2 linked regions of the Solitalea lacus genome follow. Each later gene encodes a partner of the first gene's protein in a complex. Links are inferred from orthologs where the notes say so. Each region holds a gene or a part of one and is shown on either strand. Other genes may lie near its edges.

The links. Proteins that work in one complex are often made in the same cells at the same time.
Region 2: the proteins of uvrB (region 1) and L2B55_RS07975 are in contact, whole or in part, in a crystal structure (PDB 7EGT), measured with the Thermus thermophilus proteins. The link is inferred for Solitalea lacus from one-to-one orthologs. Residues at the interface, in WP_096411307.1 of Thermus thermophilus: Glu23, Leu25, Arg26, Asp27, Gly28, Glu29, Arg30, Phe31, Arg55, Glu326, Asp327, Phe328, Glu379, Ser382, Gln383, His398, Gly400, Arg401; in WP_096412145.1 of Thermus thermophilus: His654, Arg656, Phe657, Gln666, Asp668, Glu669, Lys680, Arg681, Leu682, Ser683, Lys685, Tyr686, Ala687.

What each region holds. Positions count from the first base shown.
Region 1 is NZ_CP091740.1:769,425-775,324, reverse strand. Bases 2,960-5,900 are described here. They hold uvrB (excinuclease ABC subunit UvrB), read right to left. Parts: upstream 5,475-5,900; coding sequence 3,444-5,474; downstream 2,960-3,443. Other genes in these bases: upp (uracil phosphoribosyltransferase), read left to right, coding at 5,620-5,900; L2B55_RS03255 (peptidoglycan DD-metalloendopeptidase family protein), read left to right, coding at 2,960-3,370. In the rest of the region: L2B55_RS03275 (6-pyruvoyl trahydropterin synthase family protein), read right to left, coding at 1-388; mqnB (futalosine hydrolase), read left to right, coding at 590-1,207; L2B55_RS03265 (menaquinone biosynthesis family protein), read left to right, coding at 1,293-2,201; L2B55_RS03260 (Rossmann-fold NAD(P)-binding domain-containing protein), read left to right, coding at 2,198-2,689; more of L2B55_RS03255, read left to right, coding at 2,702-2,959. UniProt on the Escherichia coli protein: The UvrABC repair system catalyzes the recognition and processing of DNA lesions. A damage recognition complex composed of 2 UvrA and 2 UvrB subunits scans DNA for abnormalities.
Region 2 is NZ_CP091740.1:1,880,729-1,885,370, reverse strand. What follows is about bases 1,671-4,642. They hold L2B55_RS07975 (ATP-dependent helicase), read left to right. Parts: upstream 1,671-2,005; coding sequence 2,006-4,279; downstream 4,280-4,642. Other genes in these bases: L2B55_RS07970 (DUF4290 domain-containing protein), read left to right, coding at 4,326-4,642; L2B55_RS07980 (OmpA family protein), read left to right, coding at 1,671-1,916. Outside these bases: L2B55_RS07985 (dipeptidase), read right to left, coding at 1-1,081; more of L2B55_RS07980, read left to right, coding at 1,329-1,670. UniProt on the Escherichia coli protein: A helicase with DNA-dependent ATPase activity. Unwinds DNA duplexes with 3'-5' polarity. Translocates on single-stranded DNA with 3'-5' polarity. Initiates unwinding more efficiently from a nicked substrate than double-stranded DNA.

The sequences.
Region 1 (5,900 bases):
TATTTTCGGTTTCGTATAGTTTAACAGCATGCAACATTGCGCCTTGCTCTTTAATTGGTCCGTTCAGCTGATTGAAAATTTCCATGGCCAACACTTCTGTTGATGCCATTTTACCTTTCATAAAATCAACATCCAAATTCACGTTTTTGTGATCAATCTTATCAATAACTCGTGTATTAATGATGTCACGCAGATCTTTTAAATCAATAACAAATCCTGTTTCTGGATTCACATGCCCCTTGACTGTCACATAAAGTTCATAATTATGCCCATGCCAGTTAGGATTAGAGCATTTGCCAAATACTTCAGCATTTTTCTCTTGGCTCCATTCTTCACGAAATAATTTGTGAGCAGCATTAAACCGCTCCCTACGTGTAATATAAATCATGGGGCAAATATCGAAATTTTTTACTTGGGATGAGCGTCAAACAATTGTGCTAAATTCTTAACTCCTAAACTGGAAAATTGTTTAGTATAATTTCCTTCTATGTATATAGCCCAGGATGTTTATCCAAAGCATTCATTGAATTCTAATTCCATCCGTAATTCTAACATTTTCAAAATATATATTTCCTTACTTTTGCTTCCCATGAAACTTTTAGTTGTTGCAGCTACGCAAGCCGAAATTCAACCTTTTTTAGACACAAAGGCTGATTGCGATGTTTTGATAACAGGTATTGGCATGGTGGCTACAGCTTATCAGCTTACAAAAAAATTACTTTCCAATCGTTATGAACTGGTTATCAATGCCGGCATTGCAGGCAGTTTTGATCGGTCATTAGCACTTGGCTCGGTGGTACAGGTTGCATCCGACTGCTTCCCAGAATTAGGAGCCGAAGACGGAGATCAGTTTATCGACCTTTTTTCATTGGGTTTTGTTGATGAAAATGAAACTCCATTTTCAAACAAAAAGCTTATAAATCCATTTCAAATAGAGGGACTGCAAGTAGTTTCGGGTATTACTGTAAATAAAGTGCATGGCAACGAGGCCAGCATCACGGCCATTCAGCAACGTTTTGCTACCCAATCGGAAAGCATGGAAGGGGCTGCTGTATTATATGTTTGCCTGACTGAACAGGTTAAATGCCTGCAACTAAGAAGCATTTCCAATTACGTTGAAAGGCGTAATCGCAATGCCTGGAATATTCCGCTTGCAATTAGCAACCTTAACCAGGCTTTAATTACTATAGTCAATTCATTTAGTTAAGAACATCGATTAATGGCCCATAGTCTATTAATGATGTTAATTTAAAAACCATGGTTATAGAACCATTTACTATGAATTTAGAGTTATGAAACTAACATTAGGTTTTTCACCCTGCCCTAACGATACTTTTATTTTTGATGCATTGGTCAACAAAAAGATCGACACGGAAGGCTTGGAGTTCGAAATATTTTTTGACGATGTGGAAACACTGAACCAAAAGGCATTTAAAGGCGAACTGGATATTACCAAATTAAGTTACCATGCTTTTGCTTATGCGGCAGATCAGTATGCATTGCTTGACGCAGGTAGCGCCTTAGGTTTTGGCGTAGGTCCCTTGTTAATTTCTAAAACTGATATTTCTGAAGAAACCATGACGGATAAAGATCGGATTGCTGCCTGTTCAGGTCGCGAACCTGTTACCAAATTGGCTTTACGAGTGGCTCAAAAAGTAAACGAACTCAAAATTGGCATTCCTGGTAAGTATACTACTGCCAACTTTTTGTTAAGCCTGGCTTTTCCTATGGCTTTACAAAAACAAGAGTTGGTATTTTCCGAAATTGAGCCTAAACTTTTAAATGACGAAATTGATTTAGGTTTGATCATCCATGAAAATCGTTTCACCTATCAGCAAAAAGGGCTAAAAAAAGTGATTGATCTTGGTGAATATTGGGAACAGCTTACTGGTGCACCGATTCCATTAGGAGGTATTTGTGTTAAACGTGAGCTTCCAGTGGAAATTCAACAGAAAGTCAATCGAATTATTCGCAAAAGTGTGGAGTTTGCCTGCAAAAACCCGAAAGAACCATTGGCTTTTGTTAAGGCGCATGCACAGGAAATGGATGAGGAGGTAATGTATAAACATATTACCACTTATGTAAATAAGTTTTCGATCGACTTAGGTCACGATGGAAAAAAAGCGGTACAAACAATGTTTAACATCGCTGCCGAAAAAGGAATTATCCAATCATCAACCCAAAACCTTTTTGTATCATGATCATTTTAATTGGCGGAGCAGAACAGACGGGAGCTGAAATTGTATCATTTTTGAACACGGCAAACTTTAATGACCTTGTGATAGTGCATGACCATAAAAGTGAGTTGGAAAACGAACAACTTGTGGGAAAACGATACACCAAAAAAATACGTTATAAAGAAACAAGTCGTTTTTTAGCTGCAAATCAATTGCATGTACAATTTGTAATTGTTACATCTGAAAAAGGAATTGATTATGCTGAAGATATTTGGAATGCTTGCATTAAATGGGGTATTCCTTTGATTTTTGCATCAAAAACAGAAAGCAAGTTTGATGAGTTAATTTCTATAAATAGCAAGCAACCATTTTACTGGGCCTCTGTCCGCTACAGTGAAAAAAATAGTGCGCTTTTGCCGAAATTGGTTCTGCATTTGATGGAGAATCGTAAGCAGCCAATACAAATTGACTTAAACAATGAAGCGATCCGGCTTCAGTTTGAACATGTTTAGCCCTAAACAGATATGACTTTACTAGAGAACTTAGCTAAAATTGACAAAGCCCCGTTAGTTGACTTTAATCCGGCTACCGATCGGATGATGGAGGTGAATTTTGATGAAATTGGTGCCGAGTTGAGTGAAGATGTAATTGCTGAAACAAAAAGCTTTACAGAATGGGTTGAGAAAAAACGGATAAGCGCAGGTGCCAAATTTGGTATCGGCGGCTATGATGAATATCGCGAAATTTATAGTCGAAGTGAGCATTTTAATGGTACCGAACCACGTCGTTTGCACTTAGGAGTTGATATATGGGGCCCAGCCGGGACAGCTGTTTACGCTCCTTTAGCTGGCACTGTTCATAGTTTTAAAAACAATAACAATTTTGGTGATTACGGCCCAGCCATTGTGTTAAAGCATAAAATTGGGAATGCTGTAATTCATACCCTGTACGGGCATTTATCTTTAAGCAGCCTGGAAAATCTTGAAGAAGGACAAAAGATTGAGAAAGGTCAAAAAATAGCTGAATTTGGGTTGGATCGTGAGAATGGAGGATGGCCTCCTCACTTGCATTTTCAACTGATTCGAGACATGGGGAGCTTTAAAGGTGATTACCCTGGTGTTTGTAAACTATCAGAAAGGGGAATTTACTTGGCCAATTGCCCTGACCCGGCCCTGCTAATTCAATTCCAATAGCATCTTAAAGAATATAAACATAAAGGCAACCATGGGGTTGCCTTTATGTTTTCAAAGACCCTGAGACCATTTACTATACTTCAAAGCGTTCCTTCATAAATGTTTCCAATGCAAACATCTCATCTCTTAGCTTGGCAGCAAGCAAGAAATCCATTTCTTTAGAAGCCTTCATCATTTCTTTACGAGTGTTTTCTATAGCTTTTTGAAGCTCATTCTTACTCATATATTCCACAATTGGGTCGGATATCAGTGTAGGAATTTCACTTTCTACATAGGCTTGCTGAACACCTCCTCTAAAGTCTATCACCGATGTTTGCTCAATAATGGCCGCTTTTTCTTTTTTCACTGTGCGCGGCACTATACCATGGGCTTCATTATATTTTATCTGTTTCTCACGCCTGCGCATGGTTTCATTGATAGTCCGATCCATAGAATCGGTAATCTTATCAGCATACATAATTACTCGACCATCCTCGTTACGAGCAGCTCGACCAATAGTTTGTATCAGGGCGCGATCAGAACGTAAAAACCCTTCCTTATCTGCATCCAATATGGCTACTAATGACACCTCCGGCAAATCCAGCCCTTCACGCAACAAGTTGATACCTATCAGAACATCAAACTCTCCTAAACGCAACCCGCGTAAGATCTCTACACGTTCCAATGTTTTTATCTCTGAGTGAATGTACCTACATTTAATATTCAGCTTTGCCATGTACTTAGCCAATTCCTCGGCCATTCTTTTTGTAAGCGTGGTAACCAGCACTCGATCACCTTTCTTCACCGTTTTGTCAATCTCATCAAGCAGGTCATCAACCTGGTTTTGCACCGGTCGAACCTCTATAACAGGATCGAGCAAGCCGGTAGGCCTGATTACCTGCTCTATATAAACACCCTCGGTCCTCTCCAATTCATAATCTCCTGGGGTAGCACTCACATAAATGGTCTGATGGGTTAGACTTTCAAACTCATTAAAATTCAATGGCCTGTTATCCAATGCGGCAGGTAAACGAAAGCCATACTCCACCAAAGAAAGCTTGCGTGAACGGTCGCCACCATACATCGCCCTGATTTGGGGAATTGTAACATGGCTTTCATCAATAACTAATAAAAAGTCATCAGGAAAATAATCAAGCAAGCAGAATGGGCGCATTCCAGGCTTACGGCCATCAAAAAAGCGGGAATAATTCTCAATACCGGAACAATAACCCAATTCACGCATCATTTCAAGATCATAATTCACCCGTTCATCCAGGCGCTTAGCTTCCAGCATGCGTTTATCATCAAATAGCTGTTGTTTTCGAACCTCCAATTCCTCACCAATAGCCCAAATAGCTTTGGTCATTTTATCTTTGGGAGTAACAAATAAATTGGCGGGGAAAATAGCCAACTGCTCCATTCTTTCAAGTGTTTTCGCTGAAATCGGATCAATTACACTCAGCTCTTCAATATCATCACCAAAAAATGAAATCCGATAGGCAAAATCAGCATAAGCCGGATACACATCCACAGTATCACCTTTGACCCTAAATGTACCTCTACGAAAATCAGCGGTGGTTCTTGAATACAGAATTTCTACCAACCGATGCAGAAATGCATTTCTGCTAATACGCGTACCAACTCCAATGCGAAATACTGAATTGGCAAAATCCTCTGGATTACCCATACCGTAAATGCACGAAACGGAAGAAACTACAATTACATCTCTCCTTCCCGACATCAGCGCAGAAGTAGTCCGTAACCGCAGCTTTTCAATCTCCTCATTTATTTGCAAATCCTTTTCGATATAGGTATTAGTTGTAGGCATATAAGCTTCCGGCTGGTAATAATCGTAATAGGAAACGAAATAATTAACTGCATTCTCCGGAAAAAACTGCTTAAACTCTCCATAAAGCTGAGCCGCCAAGGTTTTGTTGTGACTTAATATGAGTGTTGGCCGCTGTGTTTGAGCAATTACATTTGCTACTGTAAATGTCTTTCCTGAGCCGGTAACTCCCAATAAAGTTTGGAACTGTTCATTTGCATTAACGCCTTCAACCAATTGGCGTATTGCTTCTGGTTGATCTCCGGTAGGATAATATGCTGAGGTGAGTTGAAATTTCATGTAATTCAAATATAACCAGAAGAAGCTTATCACTTCACAAAGGTTTATAACGATTTTGTTCTTTTATTGTTTAGGTTCCATATAACCGAATTAAGCATTATATTTTCGACCCATTTTCGTTATCTTAGATAAAACATCACTCATTATGATTACTGTTTTTAGCAAAAACAACTCTATAGCCAATCAGTTTCTGGCTGAATTGCGCCATATTGATATTCAAAATGACCGGATGCGTTTCAGACGAAATCTTGAACGCTTAGGAGAGGTTTTCGCCTATGAAATCAGCAAAAAATTGTCCTATGAGGAGCAAGAAGTTATCACCCCGCTTGGTGTTGCATCAGTCCCATTGCTTACTGAATTCCCCGTACTGGTAACCATACTTCGGGCTGGCCTTCCATTGCACCAGGGCCTGATGAACTTTTTCGA
Region 2 (4,642 bases), 1.1 Mb from region 1 along the record:
CTTTCACGTATTTAGGAGCAATCGATTCAATGTGTTTTGCAAACAATTCTGAAATTTCATGCGAATCCTGACCAGGCACTAAACGCATAGAAATTTTTGCATTTGCTTTTGAAGGTAACACGGTTTTAGCTCCTTCACCAATATAACCGCTCCAAATACCGTTAACTTCCAATGTTGGACGAATTGAAGTGCGTTCAATTGTACTGTAACCTTTTTCACCCCAAACTTCGTCAATATTCAAATCTTTCTTGTATGCTGCTTCACTGAACGGTTGTTTTGCCATTTCAGCACGCTCTGCATCAGAAAGCTCAATTACCTTATCGTAAAACCCAGGAATGGTAATGTGGTTATTTTCATCATGTAATGAAGCAATCATTTTTGCTAAGATGGTTGCAGGGTTAGCCACCGCACCACCATAAACGCCGGAATGCAAGTCACGGTTAGGACCAATAACTTCTACTTCCATATAAGCTAAACCACGTAAGCCACACTCAATTGATGGAGTATCGTTGGCAATCATTGAAGTATCAGAAATTAATACTACATCACCTTTCAAACGCTCCTTGTTAGCTTTAACAAAGGTTGCAAGGTTAGCAGAACCTACTTCCTCTTCCCCTTCAATCATGAATTTCACATTACAAGGCAGTGTGTTTGTTTTCATCATCAGCTCAAATGCCTTAACGTGCATATACATCTGACCTTTATCGTCACAAGCGCCACGTGCATAAATCGCCCCTTCAGGATGCTCCTCTGTAATTTTCACAGTCGGTTCAAACGGAGGTGTATGCCACAATTCAAGTGGATCTGCCGGTTGAACATCATAATGACCGTAAACTACTACAGTTGGCAAGGAAGGATCGATAATCTTCTCACCGTAAACTATTGGATATCCTGCCGTTGGGCATACTTCAACTTTATCAGCGCCGGCATCAATCAGGCGTTGTTGAAGATAATCAGCCGTTTTTAATACAGATTCTTTGTATTGAGGATCGGCACTAACCGAGGGGAAGCGCAAAATATCAAACAGTTCATCGAGGAAACGTTGTTTGTTAGCTTCAATATAGTTCTTGATGGTATCCATGAAATTAGAATTTGGGGACAAAGGAAGAAAGAAATATAGAAATATGAAACGGCTTGTTTGTAATTTTTTCGAACATAAGCTAAAATTGATTTACTTAAGGTAAAACGAGTCAAGATACTAACTAATATTAATTAATTTTAACTAAAAAGTATTTATTTTTACCATAACAACTTTTTTGCACAACTACTTGCTATTTCGCTTAAATCGTGTAGGTTTGTTATAAAATCGATCTGTTTATTAATTGTTTATGATGAAAAACATACCAAAGCGCAGCTTCTTGTTGTTATGTATTCCGATTGTGGGGATACTATGCTTTGGCCTCCATTCTTGTAATTCTACCCAAAAAGCCAAAACTGCAAGTTCCAGCACCTACATCAAGAAATACATGGACAAACAAGCGTTTGAAATTCAACGCTATGTAAAGGACAGTAAAGTTGAAAGAGTTGGTGATTCAATTAAAATAACTTTCGTGAATGAAGTATTTTTTGATCTTAACAAATATGAATTACGTCCAGAGGCTGAATCTTCCGTAAACCGATTGGTGGCTATTCTTAAAAAATACGCTAAAACATACAACATAATACAAGGTCATACAGATAATTCGGGAGATGATGCATACAACATTTCATTATCTTATAAAAGAGCAGACGAGGTTAGAAAATACCTTATTGCCCATGATATTGCTCCAGAAAGATTAAACGCTTATGGGGTTGGAGATACGCAACCTATTGCATCAAACGAGACTGAAACTGGCCGAGCTAAGAACAGAAGAGTGGTAATTTGGATTACCAGCGATTATGGTCTTAAAGAAGAAGCCGAGGCCCGTAAACGCTAATCAGGAAACGCTACCTTAAACATCCTGTTTTTCCTCTTACTTCAATAAGTTTGCTTAACTTAGCAGGCTTTTAAAATTGGGGAGTTCAATTGAGTTATTTAGATAAATTAAATCCTACGCAAAGAAGTGCTGTTGAATGCACTGAAGGCCCATTGATGATTATTGCCGGAGCGGGCTCTGGAAAAACTCGTGTAATTACATATCGCATTGCCCACTTAATTAATAAAGGGGTTGATCCGTTTAATATTTTAGCCTTAACGTTTACTAATAAAGCTGCTCGTGAAATGCGTGAGCGTATTTCAGCCATTGTAGGCCCCGATGCACGCAATATCTGGATGGGTACTTTTCACTCCATTTTTGCCCGTATCTTACGTGTTGAAGCCGATAAACTAGGTTATCCGAGCAATTTCACCATTTACGATACGGACGATAGCAAAAGCTTATTACGAACCATCATTAAGGAACAACAGCTTGATGATAAGCTGTACAATGTAAACTTCGTTTTAAACAGAATCTCCTCTGCAAAGAACAATCTAATTTCGGTTGCTGAATACAAAAAGAATGAGCAAATACAAGCTGATGATTTCTCTTCGGGCAGAAGTAAAATGGCAGAGCTTTATGAGATTTATGCCCAGCGTTGTTATAAAGCCGGAGCAATGGATTTTGATGACTTGCTTTTCAAAACCAATATCCTATTAAAGCAATACCCTGATATACTGAACAAATACCAGCATAAATTCAAATATGTGATGGTTGATGAGTATCAGGATACTAACTTTTCACAATATATTATTGTAAAAAAACTGGCTGCAGTAAATCGTAATATTTGCGTTGTAGGAGATGATGCTCAAAGTATTTATGCCTTTCGCGGGGCCAATATTGAGAACATTCTCAACTTTGAAAAGGATTATCCCGAACTGAATATATTTAAGCTGGAACAGAATTATCGCTCTACCCAAAATATTGTTCAAGTTGCCAATAGCATCATCAAAAACAATAAAAATCAGCTCGAAAAGAATGTTTTCTCTGAAAATGAAACCGGAGAAAAAATTAAAGTAATCAGAGCTTTTAGCGACAATGAAGAAGGCAAAATTGTAGCTGAATCAATAGCTCAGGAACGAAGTCTTAAAGGACTTAACTTTCACGACTTTGCAATTCTGTATCGTACAAATGCTCAGTCGCGTTCTCTCGAGGAAGCTTTACGTAAGCTAAATCTTCCGTATAAGATTTACGGAGGTATGTCATTTTATCAGCGTAAAGAAATTAAGGATCTGATTGCCTACTTCAGGTTAACCATTAATCCTAATGACGAGGAAGCCTTAAAACGTGTGATCAATTATCCTGTACGTGGTATTGGCAAAACCAGTTTGGATAAAATTATCGTTTTGGCAGATGAGAAAAACCTGCCATTGTGGGAAATTGTATCAAATATTCATTTATACATAAGCGGTCGTGGGGTGGAAAACGTCATGAATTTTGCCACCATGATTCGCAGTTTTCAAGCACTTGCCAAAAGCAACAGTGCTTATGATGTTGCAGAACATATTGCAAAGCAATCAGGCATTTTGCGTGAATTGCATGCTGACAAGTCAATTGAAGGGCTTAGCCGTTATGAAAACATTCAGGAATTACTAAACGGTATTAAAGAGTTTAGTGAACGTGAAGATATAGAAGACCGTAGTATCAGCCAGTTTTTGATGGATGTTGCCCTTCTTACCGGTGATGAAAAGCAGGAAGAAGAAGATAAAAATACAGTGTCGTTGATGACCATACACTCTTCAAAGGGTTTGGAATTCTCTCATGTGTATATTGTTGGATTAGAGGAGAATTTATTCCCTTCTCAAATGTCCCTAAACTCACGTCAGGATTTGGAAGAAGAGCGTCGTTTGTTTTATGTGGCTACCACACGTGCTGAAAAAAAACTGACCTTAACTTATGCCACCAGTCGTTTCAAATTTGGCACACTGCAGAATTCTGAACCAAGCAGATTTTTGGATGAAGTTGATCCAAAATTCCTCGATCTGGATTTCAATCCGGCAAAGCAGCAAAAAGAACAAAATCCTTATATTGATTTCGGGGATGAACGAAGAGGATTTACAGAATTTGCGGCCAAACCGAAAATTTCTTCTAAACCTAAAACCACTCAGTTATTGGCTAAAGCTCATACGCCAACCGAAGGTTTTGCTCCAAGTGATACCTCTGATTTACAAGTAGGCATGGAAGTTGAACATGAACGTTTTGGTTTTGGTAAGGTGATAAATTTGGATGGAAAAAAACCGGATATAAAAGCAACTATATTCTTTAAGGAGCTTGGACAAAAGCAGCTTTTACTTAAATTTGCCAAACTAAGGATAGTTGAATAACAACCATAAACCTATAGTGTAAGTTCACCAGTAAACATAACAATCCATGTCAAAAGACAATCTAAAGCCGTTTGATTACAACACTACCCGTCCGCGATTAAAAATGGCCGAGTATGGGCGCAACGTACAAAATATGATTGACCATGTTCTAACCTTGCAGGATAAGGAGGAACGTAATAAATATGCGCAGGCTGTAATTGAATTAATGGGCCAACTGAACCCGCATTTGCGTGATGTTACTGATTTTAAACACAAACTGTGGGATCACTTGTTCATTATCTCTGATTTCGAGTTAGAAGTCGACTCGCCATTCCCGGTTCCTTCAAAGGAATCAATTTACGCAAAACCTCATCGATTGAAATA